Regions from separate parts of the Faecalibacterium sp. 3 genome, predicted to be linked through region 3. Evidence: predicted binding sites of a transcription regulator. Region 3 holds the regulator's gene; each other region holds the start of a gene.
The links. The regulator HrcA, encoded in region 3, represses chaperone genes, less so after heat shock. The targets are predictions, from matches to a motif close to TGTTAGCACTCNNNNNNNNNGAGTGCTAACA.
Positions count from the first base shown of each region.

Region 1 (7,557 bases), 1.4 Mb from region 3:
TCCATCCGTCCGCATCGGTGTGACGGCCCGGGCCAATGGCGTGCGGGGCGTCCTCATACACCACGCACTGATAGGTCGCACCGCTCTCCTTCAGGGTCTTTTCCAGCAGGGGGCCCTGCTTTTCGTAGTTCATGCACTCCATGTAATAATCGTTTTTGCCGTACCAGAAGAAGGTGGGGGTGTAATTCTTGTTTACCACATCCGAGATGTTGGTCCAGTAGTAACGCCAGCCGATGATAAGCGGGTCGATGGCAATGTGGTACAGCGGCTTTACCTCATAGAAATCGTTGATGGGATAACCCAGCAGCAGTGCTGCCGGCTGAGGAATGCCAAAGGCCTTGTAGCCGAACCGCTCGTTGTCCGAGCCGATCAGTCCCACGATGTGTCCGCCGGACGAGAAGCCCATCAGGGCATAGTTCTCGCGCTGGACACCGAACTGCTCTGCATTTTTAGTCAGATACTTCACGGCATTGGCAATGTCGTACAGCGGCGCGTTGTCGGAAGCATTCAGGAACGAACGGTACCGCAGCACAAACACCGCATAGCCCAGATCGTGCAGCTGGTTCGCGATGGATGCGCCCTCGTTCAGCTCTGCCGTGGTGTTGCCTCCGTTGCCAGGCACCACGACCACATATTTGGCGTTTTCCGTTTTTGCCGGGAAATAAAACAGCTGCACCATGCCCAGCGCCGGGTCTGCCTCGATCTCTTCCGGTGTATACACCTGCCATGTGACCTGCACGCCCTTGTTGTAGTTCTCGATCACAAGGTTCATGCCCTCGGCGGCATCCTCAGAGGCCGCCCAGCTCACATAGCCCTTGATCGGCGTGTTGTCGTATTTTGTGCTGCCCTCGATCCACTCGTTACAGTAGGTGTAAAAGCCCGAACCCTTGATGCTGGGGTTTTCCCGCAGCTCCTTCATCGTGGTCTGCTCTGTGATGTTCGGCTCTCCAAGCTCTGCTGCAAAAGCCGAAAGTGACAGGCACGCCAGCATTCCCAGCGCACACAGTGCCGTTCTGATCCATTTCATGTGTCAATGTCCTCCGTTCTGCAGCGGCGGTCTCTGCGCCGTGCTCTTGTTTATATGTTTTATTGTATCACAAACCTGCCTGATGTCAAAGACATTTCTGTGCAGTGCGGCGCTTGTACCGCACTGCAAATTCTGCTATACTGAAATCGGTCATTTTTGAGAGTTGAGGGTATGGGCAGGCTTCTGCCTGTCCGCTGGGAAATTGCATATGAGCAAGATCACGATCCGGCCCATGGAGCCGGAAGACTGGGACGCCGTTTCCAGAATCTATTTAGAGGGCATCGCCACAGAACATGCCACCTTTCAGACTACCTGCCCCCCATACGCTGCGTGGGATGCCTCCCACACAAAGGACTGTCGGCTGGTACTGCTGGTGAACGATGTCATTGCCGGGTGGACCGCACTGCACCGGGTAGACCCGCGCTGGTGCTACCGCGGCGTAGCTGAGGTGAGCATCTATGTGGGGGAGCAGTTCCGCGGCCATGGACTGGGCTGTCATCTGCTGGCCGAGTTGTGCCGTCAGGCCGAAGAGGCCGGCTACTGGACCCTGCAGTCCACCGTGCTGCAGGATAATGCTGCCAGCCGTGCCCTGCACACCAAGTGTGGCTTCCGTCTGGTAGGCCGCCGCGAGCGCATTGCGCGGGACTGTCATGGCCGCTGGCTGGACACCTTCCTCATGGAGCGCCGTGCCGCTGCGGATGAGCCGGAGGGCTACAAAAAGCTGTGAGATGCAAAAAAGGACTCTGCACCTTGACGATGCAGAGTCCTTTTTTGTTTCGCTTATTTACCAGCAGGCAGGCTTACCACTCTTCGCCATCGACTTCCACGCTGCCGTCTACCACAGCACCGGCGTGGGAGCGCTGGAACATGCTCTCTACCACAGCGCAGTACTTATCTGCCAGACAGACGATAATGGCCTCACGGCAGGTGGGTACATGACGGAAGGTCAGCGGCCACATGTGGCTGGAAATGATGCTCTGTTCCTTTTTGGTGATGCCGAACACACGCTCTGCATTGATGCAGGCACAGCCCGGGTGCGAGAAGCCGTGCATCTCAAACAACCGGCGCAGGCCGTGGAAGGTGCCCTTGTTATGCCAGTCATACAGATAAAAATCATGCAGCAGGGCCCCCACCGCCAGCGAGGTCTCGTCGGCGTGCAGACGCAGACGGCGGTTGAGCCAGAAGCTCACCAGCGCCACATTCTTGCAATGCTGGTAGGTGGTGACAGAACCGTGCTGGATATACTCCCGCATCCGCTGTACATCCGGGTGATGATCGTATTTTTCTACGATGGCATAAAGCTGTTCGCGCTCGATCTCAGAAAGCTGCATGCTGCAAAATTTCCTTTCGCTTTAAGGTGATGTTTTCAGGAACGAAGCTGAACCGGATTGGAATTGCCGAAGTTTTCTGCGCTGGAAGGGTTCTCCCGCTTGAGGGAAAGATCTACCAGATACTGCTTGCCGTCGCCCAGTTCTTCCAGCTGGGCCAGCTTTGCGTTTGCAGCCGCTTCGTCCGGATACCACTGGATCAGGAAGAAGTTCTCTTCCTCCACCCCGTAGTACAGCCACTGGCCGTCGGCACGCAGCCAATCGTCCAGATGATCCACCTCTTCGCCGTCCGGCAGGCCAAGGCCTTCTTCGGCGTAAAGGTTTTCCGGTTCCACCTGCAGCATTTCGATCACCTGAATGGAGCTTTGCAGGTATTCGTCCTGCGAGACTGTCTTGTCCGAAAGCTCCCATCCGGTAAGAAATGCCTGCATGAGCAGGTCGCGCACAGAAACACGCGGCAGGGTCGGGTCCATAACCATAGGTATTCCTCCTTGAGTTTGTCCCTGCTGACCAGTATACGTCAAAGGTTTATGCAAGTCAACAGTTTAATTGTAAATTTTTTGTAGGTTCGTTCAAATATGTCAGACTTATCCAACCGACCAGTCAAAAGTGTCTCCCAGCCATTCCACTGCCAGTTTCACCCAGTGATGCCGGTGGCGGCTGGGCTGATCCACCTCTGCGGTGCTGATGCTGGTGCCGTGCACCCCCTTTTCAAACAGATGCGCCTCGCAGGGTACACCTGCCCTGTGCAGGGCGCTCACCATCATCAGTGTGTTTTCCACCGGAACGGTGGCGTCCTCCATGGTGGCCCACACGAACACCGGCGGCGTCTGCGGCGTGATCTTATCCTCCAGACCGAATGCCTGCTGTGCCGCCGGGTCGGTGCTGCCCGCCAGCTGCACAAAGCTGCCGCGGTGGGCATACTGCCCTGCCGTGATCACCGGATAGCCCAGGATCACCGCATCGGGCCGGGGCTGGGCGCGCTCCCCGGGAATGTCCAGCACAGCACCGGAAAGTGCCAGATGGCCGCCCGCCGAAAAGCCGCACACTGCGATCTTTTCCGGCAGGATATGCCACCCGGCCGCGTGCTGCCGCACAAGGCCGATGGCCTGTGCCAGCTGGCGCAGCGGCAGATAGTCCGCTGCCTGTTCGCAGATGGCGTAGTCCAGCACAGCGGCATGATATCCCGCTGCTGCAAACTGCAGTGCCACCGGGTCGCCCTCCCGGGCGCTGACGTGGGTATAGCCGCCGCCGGGCACCACCAGCACCAAAGGCCGGTCGATGGCCTTCGGCATCCGTTCGCAGGAATCCCGCAGATAAACAGTCAGCGTTCCGCCGCCTTCCAGTTCCAGCTGCTTCAGCTGCATGATATTTTCCCCCTTCGGAAATGATCTTCGGGGTTCATTATAGCACAAAACGCTTTCATTTGAAATACGATTCAAACCCGTCTTTGTGTGCACCACGGTCATCTATAATGGCAGTTCCGTTTTAATTGGCAGGCACAAAAGGTCTGCACAGACCGCAGGCCGCTTCCGATTTTTAAACTTTTTATGAAAGCCCTTGATTTTTGCCGGGAAGCGGTGTATATTAGCACTCGAAAGTCATGAGTGCTAAGCATTCCGAAGTGTTCCAGCTTCCCGAGTGCCCGGCGCTGAATATAGATAAAAAGAGGTCTTGCATTATGGCTAAGAAAGAATTTCAGGCTGAAAGCAAAAAACTGATGGATATGATGATCAACTCCATCTACACCAATAAGGAGATCTTCCTGCGGGAGCTGATCTCCAACGCATCGGATGCCATTGATAAGCTCTACTATAAGAGTCTGACCGATCCCTCCGTGGGCATGAACAAGGGCGATTTCCACATCCTCATCACCCGCGACAAGGATAACCGCATCCTGACCATCGAGGATAACGGCATCGGCATGACCAAAGAGGAACTGGAACAGAATCTGGGCACCATCGCCCACTCCGGTTCTCTGGACTTCAAGAAAGACAACAAGGACGAGAACATCGACATCATCGGTCAGTTCGGCGTGGGCTTCTACTCCTCCTTCATGGTTGCCGACAAGGTTACGGTCATTTCCAAGGCCTATGGCTCGGATGAAGCATGGCAGTGGGAGTCCTCCGGCGTGGACGGCTACGAAATGACCCCCGCCCAGAAGGACACCGCCGGCACCCAGATCATCCTGCACATCAAGCCGGACACCGAGACCGACCACTACGATAATTTCCTGGATGAATACGGCATTGTTGCCATCGTCAAGAAGTACAGCGACTATGTGCGCTACCCCATCCAGATGGAGCGCCAGCACGAGCGCCAGAAGCCGGAACCGGACCCCAAGCCCGAGGATTACAAGCCCGAGTGGGAGAGCTACACCGAGCTGGAGACCCTGAACAGCATGGTGCCCATCTGGAAAAAGCAGAAGAGCGAAGTGACCGACGAGGAGTACGCCAGCTTCTATAAAGAGAAGTTCAACGATTATACCGACCCCGCTCGTGTCATCGTCAGCCGCACCGAGGGCACCGCGAACTACAACGCCCTGCTGTTCGTACCCAGCCACCGCCCCTACGATTTCTACACCAAGGATTACGAGAAGGGTCTGGCCCTGTACGCATCCGGTGTGCTCATCATGGAGAAGTGTGCCGACCTGCTGCCCGATTACTTCAGCTTCGTCAAGGGCATCGTGGACAGTCAGGATCTGAGCCTGAATATCAGCCGCGAGATGCTGCAGAAGGACAACCAGCTCAAGCTGATCCACAACGCTCTGGAAAAGAAGATCAAGAACGAGCTGCACGCCATGCTGGCCAACGACCGCCAGAAGTACGAGGAATTCTGGAAGGAGTTCGGCCGTCAGATCAAGTTCGGCGCTTACTCCGACTACGGCATGCACGCCGAGCTGCTGCGCGACCTGCTGCTGTTCTGGTCTGCCAAGGAGCAGAAGATGGTCACTCTGCAGGAGTATGTGGACAAGATGCCCGCTGAGCAGAAGTATATCTACTTTGCTGCCGGTGATTCTACCGACCGTCTGGCAAAGCTGCCCGCCGCTGAGCTGGTCATGGATAAGGGCTATGACGTCCTGCTGCTGACCGAGGATGTGGATGAGTTCTGCCTGCAGATCCTGCGCAGCTATCCCCGCAAGGATGCCGAGGGCAAGGACGGCACTGTGGAGTTCAAGAATGTCAACAGCGGCGATCTGGGCCTTGAGACCGAGGAAGAGAAGAAGGCCGCCGAGGATGCCACCGCCGAGAACAAGGCTCTGTTCGACACCATGAAGGATGCTCTGGACGGCAAGGTGAAGGAGGTCAAGGTCTCCACCCGTCTGAAGGATCACCCCGTGTGTCTGAGTGCCGACGGCCCGCTGTCCATCGAAATGGAAAAAGTGCTGTCCAAGCAGCCCGGCAGCGAGGGCGTAAAGAGCGACAAGGTGCTGGAGCTGAATGTCAACCACCCCGTGTTTGCCGTGCTCAAGGCCGCACAAGAGGCCGGTGACACCGACAAGCTCAAGAAGTACAGCGCTCTGCTGTATGCACAGGCGCAGCTCATTGAAGGCCTGCCGGTGGATGACCCTGCCGCTTACGCGGAGGCCGTCTGCAGCCTGATGAAGTAACGTTTCCCGGAAAACAGCGGTCTTACTCCCCTGCTGTTTTCGTACGCATCGATATTTACCCCTTAACAAAAAGACCGTGCTCCGCTATAATAGAGTGGAACGCGGTCTTTTTCTGTTTTGAACTGTTTTTGATACATTGAGAGGTCTTATCCATGCAGCCAAAGAAGCACTATTTTGCGCATATCCCTACCATTGCCATTTTTATTGTGTTTGCCATGTCGGCACCGCTGGGCGTGCTGCTGTTCATCTTAAAAAGCATCGACAAAAACGCCGAAAAAGAAGAACAAGCCGCTGCACAGGCGCAGGCAGACTATCGTTCCGACCTCGGCCCCGCCCCTGCGCAGACGGCACCCCGGCAGGAAACCGAGCCAACTTACGGCCACGATGTTCCCACCAAAGAGCAGAAGGATGCCAAGGAGCGGCACAAGCTCCTTACCACCCTGTGCACCATCGGCGGTGCCGTCTTTCTGTTCGCGGGCTTCAGCACCCTGTTCATGGATGGTGCTGACAGCATGATGGAGGCGTTTACAGCCATCGCCCAGATGCTGGGCGGCGGCGCTGCTCTGCTGACCGGTCTGCGCATGGACCGCACCCGCAAGCTGGAACGCCTGCTGGACAAGATCGCAGGCGACCGCGACAACATCCCGCTGGACGAGCTGTTTGCCGCCGCAGGCATCGATGCCGCAAAGGGGCGTGCTGCGGTGGAAAGCGCCATTTCTCACGGTTACTTCGGTGCCGACGCCTACATCGACAACCGCACCGCTACCCTTGTGGTGCGCGGTGCTGCGCCCCAGCCGCCCAAGCAGCCGGAACCGAAGCCCGCACCGGAACCAGCGGACCAGTACGCCGCCCTTCTGCAGCAGCTGCGGCAGGCCAACGATGCCATTCCTGACCCGGTGATGACCGCCAAGATCAGCCGTCTGGAAGCGGTCAGCGCCCGCATCTTTGAGCTGGCAAAGCAGGACCCCGGCAAAAAGGCGCAGCTGCAGAAATTCATGGACTACTATCTGCCCACTGCTCTCAAGCTGCTGAACACCTACGCCAGCCTTCCCGCGCAGGATGTGCAGGGCGAAAACATCGCCGATGCCAAAAAGAACATCGAGCGCAGCATGGACCTGCTGGTGACCGCCTTTGAAAACCAGCTGGACAAGCTGTTCCAGTCCGACGCGCTGGATGTCTCCGCCGATGTGGCTGCACTGGAAGGAATGCTGAACATGGACGGCCTGACCGGCAGCGACTTTGCAAAATAACCGCTCAGGCGGGATCTTTTATCATAGGAGGCCGGGGCTGCTGCACCAGACGATGTGCAGCAGCCCCGGCTTTTTCATTTCACCGGAAGGGTCATGGCTGTCAACGGCATCGATCCATCTGTCCGACGCAAATCTCCATGCCGTGCAGTGTTTGTCCACCTTGCGCAAAGCACCCGATTCACAGGCGTTTTCCACAATGGTTTTTCCGTTTCTAAATCGATTTTATTTCAATCGTCTATTTCCCTTCCGATGCCGGATTTTATACTTTTTGCAACTTTTCATTCAGATGCAACAATAACACATGGTTTTTTTCGTCCGGATTTTATATGATAAAGGCAGAAG
Region 1 is NZ_JBLWFN010000001.1:2,510,078-2,517,634, forward strand. Features, by position in the region: gene ACNSPV_RS11860 (alpha/beta hydrolase) at 1-1,027, opposite strand, end outside; gene ACNSPV_RS11865 (GNAT family N-acetyltransferase) at 1,236-1,754, shown strand; gene ACNSPV_RS11870 (HD domain-containing protein) at 1,828-2,358, opposite strand; gene ACNSPV_RS11875 (hypothetical protein) at 2,394-2,834, opposite strand; gene ACNSPV_RS11880 (alpha/beta hydrolase) at 2,943-3,722, opposite strand; gene htpG (molecular chaperone HtpG) at 4,037-5,965, shown strand; gene ACNSPV_RS11890 (5-bromo-4-chloroindolyl phosphate hydrolysis family protein) at 6,118-7,215, shown strand.
Region 1: the regulator HrcA is predicted to act here: its motif matches at 3,941-3,971, upstream of htpG (molecular chaperone HtpG).

Region 2 (7,557 bases), 160 kb from region 3:
CACGAGAGGGGCTGTGACGGGAAAATGCATCTCATCTCTGCGACTTTTCTTGTGAAAATGGTAGAACGGAACGCCCGCAGGCGTTCCGTTCTACCGAAATCCAGAGTAATATTTCCTTGAATTATGCCCAGAGCAACGCGGAGGGCATTTTAAATCGTCCGAATCCGGCGGGCTTTTTGCAACTTTTTGTAAGAAAATCCGGTTGCAATGAGGCGGAATTATGGTTAAATAGAAGGAGGATATTTTCACAGAAAGAGGACGATTATGGAACAACAGTCTGCACGCCTGCGGAATACAGGCTTTCTTACCTTCTTCTTCAGCGGCATCTGCGCCATCAGCGCTGGCGTTGTGGTCAGCCTTTTGCAGGAAGAGTACGGCTTTGCCTACGGCATGACCGGCACTCTGCTCTCGCTCATGAGCATCGGCAACCTGATCGCCGGATTTCTGGTGGGCGTGCTGCCCGGTGCGCTGGGCATGAAACGCAGCGTGCTGCTGCTGACCATCGGCTACGCGGTGGGCTACAGCCTGATGGGCCTGACGGGTGCCGTGGCGGTACTGGCGCTGGCGTTTTTTCTGGTGGGCATTGCCAAGGGCAGCGTCATGAACACCTGCACCATTCTGGTCAGCGATAACTCGGCCAACCGCACCCGGGGCATGAACCTGATGCACAGCTGCTACGCCTGCGGTGCGCTGCTGTGCCCCTTCCTCATTGCAGCGGCGGCAAGGGTGAGCACCGCACTGGCAGTATTCCTGCTGGCAGTGCTGGGCCTGATGCTCTGGCTGGTGTATGGATTTACTCCGCTGGGCGGCGGGAGTCAGAAAACAGCCCGGACGAAAGAGGCCATCGACTGGAGCTTTCTGCACGCGCCGCGCTTCTGGCTGCTGACCGGCCTTTTGTTCTGCCAGAACGCGGCGGAGCAGAGCGTTACCGGCTGGATGGTGACCTATTTTAAGGGCAGCGGCATCATTGCCGGTTCGCTGGCGGCCTACACCGTCACGGTGATGTGGGGTGCCACATTGGTGGCACGCCTGCTCATTGCGTTCGTGTTCCCGTTCAGGAACCCGCGTAAGGCCATGGTGGGCATGAGCGTGCTGTGCACCTTCTTCTATGTGCTGCTGGTGCGGGCCGACACGCAGGGCATGGCCATTGCGCTGCTGTTTGCATTTGCATTCTCGATGGCAGGTCTGAACCCCACTGCGGTCGCCAGTGCAGGCCGCATGACCAGCGTTACCAGCATGGGCATCATGCTGCCGGCGGCGTCCAGCGGTGCCATCCTCATGCCGTGGATCATCGGCATCGTGGCCGAAAAGGCGGGCCTTGCCGCCGGTATGGCGTCCAACATCGTGCCCTGTGTGGGGCTGATCGTGTTCACCCTGCTGGTAGCTAGATTGCCGGAGGAATAAACCCTCTCAGGCGCTATCGCGCCAGCTCCCCCGAAGGGGGGAGCTTTATGCGCTAAAACCGTTTGGTATTCTCTTTTCAGTAAAGAAAATAACCGTTGGGAAGTAGAAAAAGCTCCCCTCTCGGGGGAGCTGGCATTGCGCAGCAATGACTGAGAGGGTTATTTCTCAATGCCACGTGCTTTCGCGCTGAACTCGCACCCGCAGTAATCCTGCCGGTACAGGCCGTATTCCTCCGAAAGCTGCAGGCTGCGCAGGTAGCCGTTGTGCTTTTTGAAGTCTGAGGGCAGATGCTTGACCCCGAATTCTGCCTCCAGCTCCTGCCCGATGGCGTTGATACGCTTGGCGTCCTTGTGGGGGCTGATGGACAGCGTGGTGGTGAACCAGTCAAAGCCGTTTTCACTGGCGTACTGTGCCGCCCGGCGCATCCGCAGTCGGTAGCAGACCGTGCACCGACTGCCCCGCTCCGGCTCGTTTTCAAGGCCGGTGACGGCGGAGTAGAACTCCTGCGGGTCGTAGTGGTCCTCCACCACGGTCACACCCAGAGGATGGGCTGCCGCCACGAACTTCTTCAGTTCCTCGCCGCGGCGGTGGTATTCTTCCGCAGGCCAGGTGTTGGGGTTATAGTAAAGCACCGTGATTTCAAAATACTGGCACAGCTGTTCCAGCACGGCGCTGGAACAGGGCCCGCAGCAGGCGTGCAGCAGCAGGCGCGGACGGGTGCCGCCCAGCTCTTTGAGCACGGCATCCATCTGCTGTGCAAAATTCAATTGAGTTGCCATTTTTATCATCCTTTGCTATACTGATTGAGATAATTCCTTAAAAAGCTCGCCCTTTCGGGAGAGCTGGCATTGCATAGCAATGACTGAGAGGGTTTGTTTTCTTATTATAACATATTCCGCTTGAAAATACAGGAGGCCCCATGACACAGGAAAAGATCGCCCGCATCAACGAGCTGGCAAAAAAGAGCAAGACCACCGGCCTGACCGAGGCCGAAAAGGCAGAGCAGCAGGCTCTGCGCCGCGAGTACATCGATGATATGAAGGCCAGCCTGCGCGCACAGCTGGCCAACACCTCCATTCAGGAGCCGGACGGCACCATCCACAAGGTGACCCTCCGTGCCGACCTTGAGAAGCCCCGCAGCTGAACGCACAATTTTACGCGCACTTTTTTGGAGGAAAACGCAGCTCAAAGCTGCGCTTTCCTCTTTTTTTGCGCGGAAAACTGTGCTATACTATACTAGCATTGGTGCGTGCATGATGCGCCGGTGCGCTTTCCCAAGGTGGCGTATCCCGGGCAAGGTGCACGGAAAAGGCTGTCTTTTGAAAAAATGATAAAGAGGTCATTTATTATGCTTACTGCAATTACGGGTATCAACTGGGGCGATGAAGGCAAGGGCCGCATGGTCGACCTCATCAGCCAGGAGTATGACATCGTTGCACGCTATCAGGGCGGCAACAACGCCGGTCACACGGTGAAGAACGAGCGCGGCAAGTTCGTGCTGAACCTGCTGCCCTCCGGCATCCTGCGCCCCAATGTCGTCTGCGTCATGGGCAACGGCATGGTCATCGACCCGCATCATCTGGACGGCGAGATCAACAAGCTGCGGGAGCAGGGCGTTGAGATCAGCCCGGCAAACCTGAAAATCTCCGACCGTGCAACCATCACCATGCCCTACCATGTGGAGCAGGATGGTCTGGAAGAGGCACGTCTGTCCAAGACCGGCGCACAGTTCGGCTCCACCAAGCGCGGCATCGCCTACGCTTACGGTGATAAGTACATGAAGAAGACCCTGCGCATGGGCGACCTGCTGCATCTGGACGACGCGGTGAAGAAGCGCCTGATCACCATGGTGGACTCCAAGAATCTGGTGATGGAGGGCAGCTACAACGCCGCTCCCATCAGCGTGGATGAGATGTGGGCATGGCTCGAAAAGTATGCCGCCATCTTCAAGGACTACATCTGCGATGTGGGCCAGTATCTGGCCGATGCCGACGCCGAGGGCAAGAAGGTGCTGTTTGAGGCACAGCTGGGCGCTCTGCGCGACATCGATTTCGGCATTTACCCCTATACCACCTCTTCCAACGTCATCGGTGCCTACGCTCCCATCGGCGCAGGCATCCCGGGCCACAAGCTGCACAACTCCATCGGTGTCATGAAGGCTTACTCCTCCTGCGTGGGCGACGGCCCCTTCGCTGCCGAGCTGGCAATGACCGAAGAGGAAAAGCACGACCTGCGTGAGGCTGGCCACGAGTACGGCGCAGCCACCGGCCGTCCCCGCCGCGTGGGCCCCATCGATCTGGTGGCAAGCCGCTACGGCGTGTTCTGCCAGGGCTGTGATGAAGTTGCCCTGACCCTGCTGGACGTGCTGGACTACATGGAAAAGATCCCCATGGTCACCGCTTATAAGCTGACCGACGGCAGCACCACCACCCGCTTCCCCATGGGTGAAGCTCTGGATACCGCACAGCCCGTGGTGGAGTACCTGCCCGGCTGGCACTGCGATATCACCGCGGCCCGCAAGTGGGAAGACCTGCCCAAGGAAGCACAGGCCTACGTGGAATATCTGGAAAAGGCCGTTGGCTGCAAGATCACCTATATCTCGGTGGGTGCCGAGCGTGAGGCTTACATCCATCGCGTCTGATGTTCCCGGCAGCCCCGAATGTTGCAGAAAAGGAAGCGTCACAGATGTTTGATATCATTACCGACAGCGCATGCGACCTGACGCCGGATACGGCCCGGCAGCTTGGTGTTGAGGTCGTGCCTTTCTACGTCTCGCTGGACGGCGAGCACTACCGCAAGGAGGGCACCGAGATCGCCGTGCGGGATTTCTACCAGTTCATGGTGGACAACCCCTCGGCCTACCCCAAGACCAGCCTTGCCTCCATCGAGGACTTTGAACAGAACTTCCGTGCCCATGCTGAGGCGGGCCGGGCTGTGCTGTGTCTGGTGTTTACCGGCAAGATGAGCGGCTGCGTGGGCAGCGCCCGCAATGCCCGGGATCTGGTGCTGGAAGATTTCCCCGATGCCCGCATTGAGGTCATTGACAGCGCGGCAGCTACCGTTACCGAGTCCACCATGGTGGAAAACGCCGTGGCCATGCGGGACGCAGGCTGCACGCTGGACGAGACCGTGACATGGCTGGAAGCAGAGAAGGCCACCAACCAGATCTTCTTCACGGTAGGCAATCTGGACTATCTCATCAAAGGCGGCCGCATCGGCAAGGTGACGGGCCGTGCAGCCAACATGCTGGGCATCAAGCCGATGATCCTGTTCAAGGATGGCGAGATCTTCTCCGGCGGCGTGGCCCGCGGACGTCAGAAGAGCTTTGAAAAAGCACTGGACCAGCTGATGAACTATCTGGATGCCCACGGCGGCACCCCGGATGACTACCGCATCACCGTGGGCTACGGCTACGATGCCGACGAGGGCAAGCGCCTGTGGATGCAGACGCGCGCGGCCCTGCGTGCAAAGTACCCCGGCGCACAGTGCGAAGTGGGCCTGCTGCAGATCGGCTGCACCATTGCCGTGCACACCGGCCCCTATGCGCTGGGCATGGGCGTGATGCGCCGCTGGAAAAAGCAGGGCTGAACGTAAAGCCTTGACAAATTTATAAAAAGTAACTATACTACAAATAGAAAAGGCACTGCGACAAGCGGTCAGCCCTTTAGGTTTAGGATTCTAAAACGAACCGTCACCGGCCAGGGTGGCGGTTCATCTTTTACCTTTAGAAATCCGAAGCGTGAACGTAAGCCCAAGCAGATGGAATGTAAAAGTAATAGGCATGACTCTCACCTCCTTTCGGAAGCGAGGGCTGAACCGCCTGCCGTTGTATGCAGTGCCTTGCTGCTTACAGAAGCAGCAAGTATAGAGTATCATATCATTCGACAAATTGCAAGGATGCACTGCACGGCTGAAAAGCTGTGTGGTGCTTTTTTTGTTGAAAAATTATGATTTGCAAACTTTTTATGAACCCTATTGACAAAGTGGGGAAACAGGAGTATATTTTTAGCAGTCGAACAGATAGAGTGCTAAAACGAGCAAAACCAGTTCGGCAGGAGGTGCTTGAAATCGTGAAACAACTGAAGAATAGCCGCTGCTTCCCGTTTGGCAGCATCTCTGCGCCGGGCTTTTAGCAAACGGCTGTCATGTCCGCTAAAATAAACCTTCCGGTATGAATGGAGGCTTGACTTTATGAATACCAATCAATATACGCAGAAAACGCTGGAAGCTCTGCAGGCAGCGCAGCAGCTGGCTGTGGAGTATCAGCATAACCAGCTGGAACCCGAACATCTGCTGCACGCACTGGCTTCGCAGGAGCAGGGCCTGATCCCGCAGCTGCTGCAAAAGATGAACGTGGACCCCGGCAGCTTTTCTGCCGCCGTGGCCGAAAAGCTTTCGGCTCTGCCCCGGGTGTCCGGCTCCGGCCGTGACCCCGACAAGGTCTATATCTCGCAGGCCACCGATAAGGTGCTCAGCGCCGCTGCCCGCGAGGCAAAGGCCATGAAGGATGACTATGTCAGCGTAGAGCATGTGTTTCTGGGCCTGCTGAATGAGCAGGATCAGAACACGGCAGAACTGTTCCGTGCTTTTGGCATCACCAAGGATAAGTTCCTGCAGCAACTCACAGCAGTGCGCGGCAACCAGCGCGTCACCAATGACAACCCGGAGGATACCTACAATGCCCTGCAGAAATACGGTCAGGATCTGGTAGACCTTGCCCGCAAGCAGAAGCTGGACCCCGTCATTGGCCGCGATCAGGAGATCCGCAACGTGATCCGCATCCTGTCCCGTAAGACCAAGAACAACCCCTGCCTGATCGGTGAGCCCGGCGTTGGCAAGACCGCCATTGCAGAGGGTCTTGCACAGCGTATCGTACGCGGCGATGTGCCCGAAAACCTGAAGGACCGCATCGTGTTCAGTCTGGACATGGGCGCTCTGGTGGCCGGTGCAAAGTACCGCGGCGAGTTCGAGGAGCGCCTGAAGAGCGTGCTGAACGAGGTGAAGAAGAGCGAGGGCAAGATCATCCTCTTCATCGATGAGCTGCACACCATCGTGGGCGCCGGCAAGACCGATGGCGCCATGGACGCAGGCAACCTGCTCAAGCCCATGCTGGCCCGGGGCGAGTTGCATTGCATCGGTGCTACTACACTGGACGAGTACCGCCAGTATATCGAGAAAGACCCCGCTCTGGAGCGCCGCTTCCAGCCGGTACAGGTGGATGAACCCACCGTGGAGGACACCATCTCCATTCTGCGCGGCCTGAAGGAACGCTACGAGGTGTTTCACGGCGTGAAGATCAACGACAGCGCCCTGATCGCCGCTGCCACCCTGTCCGACCGCTATATCACGGATCGTTTCCTGCCGGATAAGGCCATCGACCTTGTGGATGAAGCCTGCGCCATGATCAAGACCGAGATGGACAGCATGCCCAGTGAGATGGACGATCTGGCCCACCGCATCACCCAACTGCAGATCGAGCAGGTGAGCCTGAAAAAGGAGACCGACGCCCTGAGCCAGAGCCGCCTGAAGGATCTGGAAAAGGAGCTGGCCGAGCTGCAGGACAAGTTCCGCAGTATGAAGGCAAAGTGGGAGAACGAGAAGAACGCCATCGGCAAGGTGCAATCCCTGCGTGAGCAGATCGAGCAGACCAATGCCGACATTGAAAAGGCTCAGCGTGAGTACGACCTGAACAAGGCTGCCGAGCTGAAATACGGCAAGCTGCCTCAGCTGCAGAAACAGCTGGAAGAGGAAGAGAAGATCGCCGCCGCCAAGAAGGAGGACAGCCTGCTGCGTGACCGCGTGACCGACGAGGAGATCGCCCGCATCGTGGCCCGCTGGACCGGCATCCCGGTGGAAAAACTGGTGGAGGGTGAGCGCGAGAAGCTGCTGCATCTGGACGATGTGCTGCATCAGCGGGTCATCGGTCAGGACGAGGCTGTGACCAAGGTGAGCGAGGCTATCCTGCGCAGCCGCGCCGGTATCGCCAACCCCAACCGCCCCATCGGCAGCTTCCTGTTCCTCGGCCCCACCGGCGTGGGCAAGACTGAGCTGGCCAAGGCACTGGCACAGGCTCTGTTTGACGACGAGCGCAACATGGTGCGAATCGATATGACCGAGTATATGGAGAAGTTCAGCGTCAGCCGTCTGATCGGC
Region 2 is NZ_JBLWFN010000001.1:929,429-936,985, reverse strand. Features, by position in the region: gene ACNSPV_RS04310 (MFS transporter) at 265-1,404, shown strand; gene ACNSPV_RS04305 (epoxyqueuosine reductase QueH) at 1,563-2,192, opposite strand; gene ACNSPV_RS04300 (DUF896 domain-containing protein) at 2,324-2,548, shown strand; gene ACNSPV_RS04295 (adenylosuccinate synthase) at 2,753-4,045, shown strand; gene ACNSPV_RS04290 (DegV family protein) at 4,090-4,992, shown strand; gene clpB (ATP-dependent chaperone ClpB) at 5,596-7,557, shown strand, end outside.
Region 2: the regulator HrcA is predicted to act here: its motif matches at 5,408-5,438, upstream of clpB (ATP-dependent chaperone ClpB).

Region 3 (7,557 bases):
TTTTTTTTTTTTTTTTTTTTTTTTTTTTTTTTTTTTTTTTTTTTTTTTTTTTTTTTTTTTTTTTTTTTTTTTTTTTTTTTAAAAAAAAAAAAAAAAAAAAAAAAAAAAAAAAAAAAAAAAAAAAAAAAAAAAAAAAAAAAAAAAAAAAAAAAAAAAAAAAAAAAAAAAAAAAAAAAAGGGTGCGCATTGCCGCCGCGCTGCAGGATGGAGCCTATGCGGACGAAAAATACCAGAACTGGCGTAAAATTTTAACAGAAACCTGCCGTGCCGAAGTAGGAGCGTTGAACCCGGAGCTGGTATCCGTGCGGCTGCACCGACAGGCCGTGGAACACTATCAAAAGCCGGAAGCCTTTGTCAGCCTGACCGAAACGGACAAGGGTACTCTGATGAAAGAGGTGGCACCGCTCATCTCGCTGGACGATAAGGACGAGGCCGCCAAGCGGTTCGATAACTTTGTGTATGGCTTGCTGCTCTGTGAGCTGGAAGGTCTGCCGGGGCTGGGCCGCGCCCAGAAACAGCTGCGCAATACAGCGGCAATGCTGGAAGGGAAGGCTACCATCCCACAGGTGCAGACAAAGCTATCCCTCATCCGGGAGGTGCAGACAGACGAAATTTTGACCTCGCATGATCTGCTCCGCTTTGAGGAAATGCGGCAGGAGCTGCGGGAACTCATCAAGTTTCTGGTGGAGGGCGGCGAGGGGCAAAAGCCTGTCTACACGGCCCTTGCCGACCCGGTACTGGAACAGACCGAGGGCAAAGCGCTGGATTCCGGCTATGATTTCGGCGAGTACCGGGAACGTGTGAACCGCTACATCATGGAGCACCGCAGCGATACGCTGGCCATCCACAAGCTGACCCAGAACATTCCGCTTTCCCGGGGCGACTATACCGAGCTGGAACATATCTTTACCTGTGAGCTGGGCAGCAAAGAGGACTATGCACGGGAGTTTCGGGATACACCCTTTGGTCTGCTGGTGCGTAAAGTGGCAAAGCTGGACCACGATGCTGCCATGCAGGCATTTTCCAAGTTCATCAACGACGAATCGCTGAATGCAAAGCAGATCGCGTTTGTTCAGAAGGTCATTCATTACATCGAGCAGAACGGTTATGTGGAAAGCAAAGCGGTTCTGATGAAACCACCCTTTGACCAGCCCATTCTGTTTACCCGCCTGTTTGATGGCAAAACAGGCAGTGAGCTGATGGATACGATCAATTCGGTGAAAGAGAATGCCACCCATGTGACCGCATAAAGTAGTGGAATGTACTGATAAAAACCGGTATAATACGCTTGAACTTTTCAAGAGATATCGGTATCAATATCAGTTCCGCAGCATAAACGTTGCACAGCTATATGGCGTTCAGAAATCTCGTGCATCCTCTATTATCAAGAATCTTATCAAGCATGGATTGGTGACGTCACCAGAATATGGCGTATACCAATTTGTGAAGAAGTAACACCGCTATCAACAGGTGGTTTTTGAAAACCAAGCGGTGAAGCTGTTATAGCCCATGGAACGTCTTAATATAATTTGAATTATCATAATCGAAATTATATTAACCGCTTGTGCAGAAATGCCCACTCCCCTGAGAACTCCTCAGACGAGTGGGCATTCTTCTTTCCGTGTATCAAATTTACCCTTGCGGTCACTCAAATCGCCACCAAGTCATGGATGCTGTCCGGCAGATTTTCTTTTACCGGCACAAGAAAAAGCTGTCTTGAGCATATGTGGGTCGCTGATATGGAGTTTGCCGTTGCTCCTGAGATCGTGGATAGCAGCCCTCCGAAATCACTGTTTTCTCTGCACAGAAACAGGATCACGCTTCTGATTGAAATATTACTTGATTTGAAATCGAATGTTAATTTCTGCGAGAAAATGAGCCGTGTATTTCAAACAAAAACCGCCCACATCACAAACGATGCAGGCGGTTTTCTCGGGGGAGTAAAACGGAAATCAAAAAGTGTTAGTGACAATTTCCGGTACAACCACCCTTGTCCTCGTGACAGGAGTGTGAGCCGCAGCTATGACCATCTTCATGGTCATGATGGTCGCAGTGGGCATTTGGATCAAAAACAAGATTTCCTGCAAGGTAATCCGAAACAACGCTGTCAGCTGCGCCAGAAATGCCGCCAAACAGCTGAATCCCGGCCTGTGCAAGAGCGTTCTGCGCACCGGCACCAATACCGCCGCAGAGAACGACATTTACACCGTTCTGAACAAGGAAGCCCACCAATGCACCATGGCCCTGCCCATTGGTAGAAACGACCTCGCCGGTCGGAAGCTGACCGTTTTCGATGTTATAGATCTTGAACTGTGCAGAGTGTCCGAAGTGCTGGAACACCTGACCGTTTTCATAAGGGATTGCGATTTTCATAACTGAGTCTCCTTTTGATTTTTAGCGTTTATCAGAATAGTTGCAAATTTGGATGGCCGAACCATGCTCCATCCGCTGAAAGCCGTGCTTTTCATAGAACGGGACATTCTTTTCGTCCTCTGGCATTCCCTCAATATTATAGGTAGTTCTTATATTTTTCTTTGATACGTTCCAGCATCTCTCCGGCAATGCCCTTCCCCTGATAATCAGGATGTACCAGCACATAGTGAATTGTTTTGTTACTTGGTGGTGAATGGAACGGCAGCAATATACGGCGGTGCCGCTCATCTCCCGGACGGCTATTTTTTCCGCTGCCGCTGAATGCGGCGGGCGGCGTCCCGCCCGGCTGCGATCCCACTGCCGAAGGCCCAGTGCAGATTGAAGCCGCCACAGCTGCCGGCGCAGTCCAGCGTTTCGCCCACAAAATACAGGCCCGGGCAGCCCTGAAACTGAAAATGCGCATCCACTTCCCGCAGCGAGAGCCCGCCGCCGGTCACCTGCGCCTGCTTCCAGCCGCAGGGCGTCAGGCCCTCAAAGCGCCAGTGCTTGGCGGTGTGGGCCAGTTTCTGCCACTGTCCGGCAGTGAGAACGGCGGGAGCGTTGCCGTCCCTTAGCCCGGCGGCAGACCACACAGCGCAGCCCAGCTTCCGGTTCAGCAGGCCCAGCCAGAACCCGGCAGGGCTGTCCCCTGCCGTCTGGGCGGCATGGGAACGGAACAGGGCGGTCAGCTCTGCTTCGTCCAGCGCCGGAAAAAGATCCAGCTCCACCGCAGGAGCCTTTGGACTGCGGCCCGGTGCCAGCAGGCCGGACAGCTGCATGATACAGATGCCGGAAAGGCCATAGTCGGTGAACTGCACCTCGCCGGTCTCTGTGGCCAGCACACGGCTTCCGTCCAACAGGGAGGCCGCGGCCTTGGCGCGGATGCCGGCCAGAGTCTTGTTGGGCTTTGCGCACTGCAGAGCGGTCAGACAGGGATACAGCGGCTCCGTTCTGCCGCCGCACTGGGCGGCGAACCGGGTGCCGAAGCCGTCGGTGCCGAACTGCGGCCCGGCGGCACCGCCCATGGCGCAGATGACGGCATCCGCGCGCAGGGTCTCGGTGCTGCCCTCTGCCGTCTCGAACTGCACAGCGTAGCCGCTGCGGCTCTGGCTCAGGGTGCGCACGGTGCAGCCGGTGCGCAGCTGCACATGGTGCTGCGCAAGGTGGTGCTCCAGCAGGGCCAGCACGTCCGCTGCCTGATTGGAATAGGGATAGATGCGCCCCGCTTCGTCGGTGCGGGTATAGAGCCCCAGAGCGCGGAACCAGCCCAGCGGGTCGGCTGCATTCACAGCGTCCAGCAGCGGGAGCAGCGCCGCCGGGTCGGCCGTGAAATACCGCTCCGGCGCGATGCCGGTGTTGTCCAGATTGCAGCGGCCGTTGCCGGTGGCCAGCAGCTTTTTGCCCGGCCTTGGGTTGCGTTCCAGCACGAGCACCTGCGCGCGGGGTGCACTTTGTGCGGCGGCCAGCCCGGCGGCCAGCCCGGCGGCACCGCCGCCAAGAATGAGGATGTTCGGCATCCTGACACCTGCCTTTCTCAGCAGAATTTCAGAAGCTGTCCTCATAAGCAGGGTGCTGTGCTTATGAAAACGGCTTTTGGTATCATTGTAGCAGAACCCTGCCGGAAACGCAACGAAGGGGCAGCTTTCCGTAGGTATAAATTGCCCGGGCTGACAGATACTAGAGGTGCAGGCATTTTCAAGGAAACGGAGGAGCCAACAATGAAAGCAACAGGTATCGTGCGCCGCATCGACGAGCTGGGACGGGTGGTGATCCCCAAAGAGATCCGCCGCACCCAGCGCATCCGCCGCGGCGACCCGCTGGAGATCTTCACGACAGGCGACGGCGAGGTGATCTTTAAAAAGTATTCCCCCATTGGCGAAATGAACGCAGTGGCAGCCCAGTACACCGAGGTGCTGAGCAAAAGCTTTGCGCTTACCACCTTTGTGGCAGACCGGGACCGCATCCTCACGGTGAGCGGGAGCGGCCGGCGGGAGCTGGCCGACCGCAGCATCAGCCAGCCGCTGGAAAAGCTGATGGATGGCCGCAGGCTGTACCAGTGCGAGGGCATTGCGGAAAAATGCATCCTGCCCTGCGAGGGCTCGCCCCGGGTGGTGCTGTGCGCCGCACCCATCATTGCGTCGGGCGATGTGATCGGCGTGGTGGGTCTGCTGACCGAAGACCGCACCGCTGTGCCGGACGCCGCCCAGCTCAAGGCGGTGAATGTGGCGGCAGCGTTTCTGGCCAGACAGATGGAGGAGTAAGGCAGGACGATTTTGAATGCGCGCCGCGCTGCTTTGCGCATATTGCGCATATTCAGCGGAAAAATTATTTATAATAGAGCAATGCCGGGCGGTCTGCGGACCGCCCGGCATTGCGTTTTCACGGGTGGGGGTCGTGGCGGCAAACGGTATTTGCCGCGCTGCTTTCCGCGAAAGCGCGGCGCAGCGGGAAGCGGGCTTGACCCCTCAGACGCTTTGGCAAAACCGGAAAGCCTGACGTACTGCCAGGGCCACACCCCCTTTTTATGACAGAATTATGAATCTTTGATAACATTTTTCCAAGGGGCTTGACAGCACCGGAAAATTGGCTATAATGGTCTTAGCACTCAGGAACAAGGAGTGCTAAACAAACAAAGCGAACGCAAAAAGGAGGCAGGCGCTATGACGATGGATGCACGCAAGCAGCGAGTCTTGCAGGCGATCGTGGCGCTGTATGGTCTCGAAGGCGAGCCCGTTGGCAGCAGCGTGCTGGCAAACTACTTTGACATGGCAGTTTCCAGCGCAACGCTCCGCAATGAAATGGCGGCGCTGACAAAGCTGGGCCTGCTGGAGCAGCCCCACACCAGCGCGGGCCGTGTGCCCAGTGCCAAGGGCTACCGCTACTACCTTGATAATCTGCTGACCGACGATCAGCCGCTGGACCGCGTGAGCCGCGCCCGTGTGGATGCGGTGTTCGCAAGTCTCGACCACGAGCCGGAAAAGCTGGCGCAGGGTGCAGCCCGGGCGCTGGCCGCCATCAGCGGCTGCACTGCCGCCATCAGCACCCCGTGTGCAGAGGATCTGTGCATTGCCCATTACGAAGTCGTTCAGGTGGGCCGCAGCGCAGCCGCTGTGCTGGCCGTGACAACTGCCGGTTACGTCCGCACCCGTGTGGCGCGGGTACGCACCGGCCTCTCCCGCGAGAATGCGGCGGCTCTTGCCGCATTGCTGAACCGAAACCTCACCTTTGTGGCGCCGGTGGATCTTTCGCCCCGGCTGCTGGCAGAGCTGTGCAGCCAGATCGACCCGGAGCTGGTGCCTGTCATCAGCGCGGCGGCGGCCATCCTGCAGGACTCCGTCAAGCCCCACGTATTTCTGGGCGGTGAGCAGTATCTGCTGGACTGGCCTCAGCTGGACGGCAAGGTGGGTGACATCCTTACCCTGCTGAACGACGAAGAACAGGCAGCGGCCCTGATCGCACCTCCGGCAGAACGCAGCGAGAGCGTGCTGCTGGGCGAGGATCTGGAACCGCAGATCCCGGGCCTGTGCATCGTGAGCGACCGGTATCTGGTGGGCGGAGGCCTGTGGGGCTCCATTGCATTGATCGGCCCCACCCGGATGCCCTTCCAGAAACTGATGCCGCTGCTGCATTACTTTGCAGACCAGCTGGGCGAGGGCATGAGCGGCAAACGAAAAGACACCCCACAGGCTGCCGTACCCCGGCGGACTGTGATCTATAAGGAGGATCTGGAATGAGCGAAGAAGCAAAAAAGACGGCTCCGGCTCAGGAAGCGGAGCAGCCCGAAACGGCTCCCGAGGAGAAGGCCCAGCAGGCAGCACCCGAACAGGAACCTGCTGCTGAAGCTGCCGACCCGAAGGATGATAAGAAGAAGGATGGCGGCTGGTTCAATAAGAAGGCCCGTGAGCTGGAAGCCATAAAGGCAAAGCTGGACGCGGCCGAAGCCAACGCTGCACAGGCCAAAGACCAGCTGCTGCGCATGGCTGCCGAGTACGAGAACTACCGCAAGCGCTCCACCCGCGAAGCCGACCAGAAGTTCAACGATGGCATTTCCTTTGCGGTGAACCAGATCATCCCCATTCTGGACACGCTGGAGATGGCAGCCAACGCCCCCACCACCGACGAGAACTACAAAAAGGGTGTGACCATGACGCTGGACAAAGCCGCCAAGGCGCTGGACGTCCTCCATGTGGAGGAGATCGAAGCGCTGGGCAAGCCCTTTGACCCCAACTTCATGAACGCGGTGCAGCAGATCCCCGCCCCGGACGGACAGGAGAGCGGCACCGTCATCACGGTCTACCAGAAGGGCTACAGACTGGGCGATAAGATCGTCCGCCATGCGACCGTTGTGGTGGCCGAGTAACAATGCAGAAACCCGCAGGGGTTTTGAATATAATATCCGCTTACAAACATTTGAGCATCACATAAACAATACGATTTGTTCTTTCGAGAGGAGTTTTCATTATGAGTAAGATCATTGGTATCGACCTTGGTACTACCAACAGCTGCGTGGCTGTCATGGAGGGCGGCGAGCCCGTTGTTATCGCAAACTCTGAGGGTGCACGCACCACCCCGTCTGTGGTCGGCTTTACCAAGACCGGCGATCGTCTGGTGGGTCAGGTCGCAAAGCGTCAGGCCATCACCAACCCCGAGAACACCGTTGCTTCCATCAAGCGTTTCATGGGCACCGATCACAAGGTGACCCTGAACGGCAAGGAGTACACTCCCCAGCAGGTCAGCGCTATGATCCTGCAGAAGCTGAAGGCTGACGCCGAGGCTTATCTGGGCGAGTCTGTTACCGAGGCCGTCATCACCGTTCCTGCCTACTTCAACGACAGCCAGCGTCAGGCCACCAAGGACGCAGGCACCATTGCAGGCCTGAACGTCAAGCGTATCATCAACGAGCCTACTGCCGCTTCTCTGGCATACGGCATCGATAAGGAAGAGGACCAGAAGATCATGGTCTACGACCTGGGCGGCGGCACCTTCGATGTGTCCATCATCGAGATGGGCGACGGCGTCACCGAAGTTCTGGCCACTAACGGTGATACCCATCTGGGCGGCGATGACTTCGATGAGCGCATCATCAACTGGATGGCAGATGCCTTCCAGACCGAGAACGGCATCGACCTGCGCAAGGACAAGATG
Region 3 is NZ_JBLWFN010000001.1:1,088,762-1,096,318, reverse strand. Features, by position in the region: gene ACNSPV_RS05110 (type I restriction-modification enzyme R subunit C-terminal domain-containing protein) at 180-1,250, shown strand; gene ACNSPV_RS05105 (NifB/NifX family molybdenum-iron cluster-binding protein) at 1,963-2,373, opposite strand; gene ACNSPV_RS05100 (GNAT family N-acetyltransferase) at 2,510-2,596, opposite strand; gene ACNSPV_RS05095 (aminoacetone oxidase family FAD-binding enzyme) at 2,673-3,929, opposite strand; gene ACNSPV_RS05090 (stage V sporulation T C-terminal domain-containing protein) at 4,131-4,673, shown strand; gene hrcA (heat-inducible transcriptional repressor HrcA) at 5,073-6,146, shown strand; gene ACNSPV_RS05080 (nucleotide exchange factor GrpE) at 6,143-6,772, shown strand; gene dnaK (molecular chaperone DnaK) at 6,874-7,557, shown strand, end outside.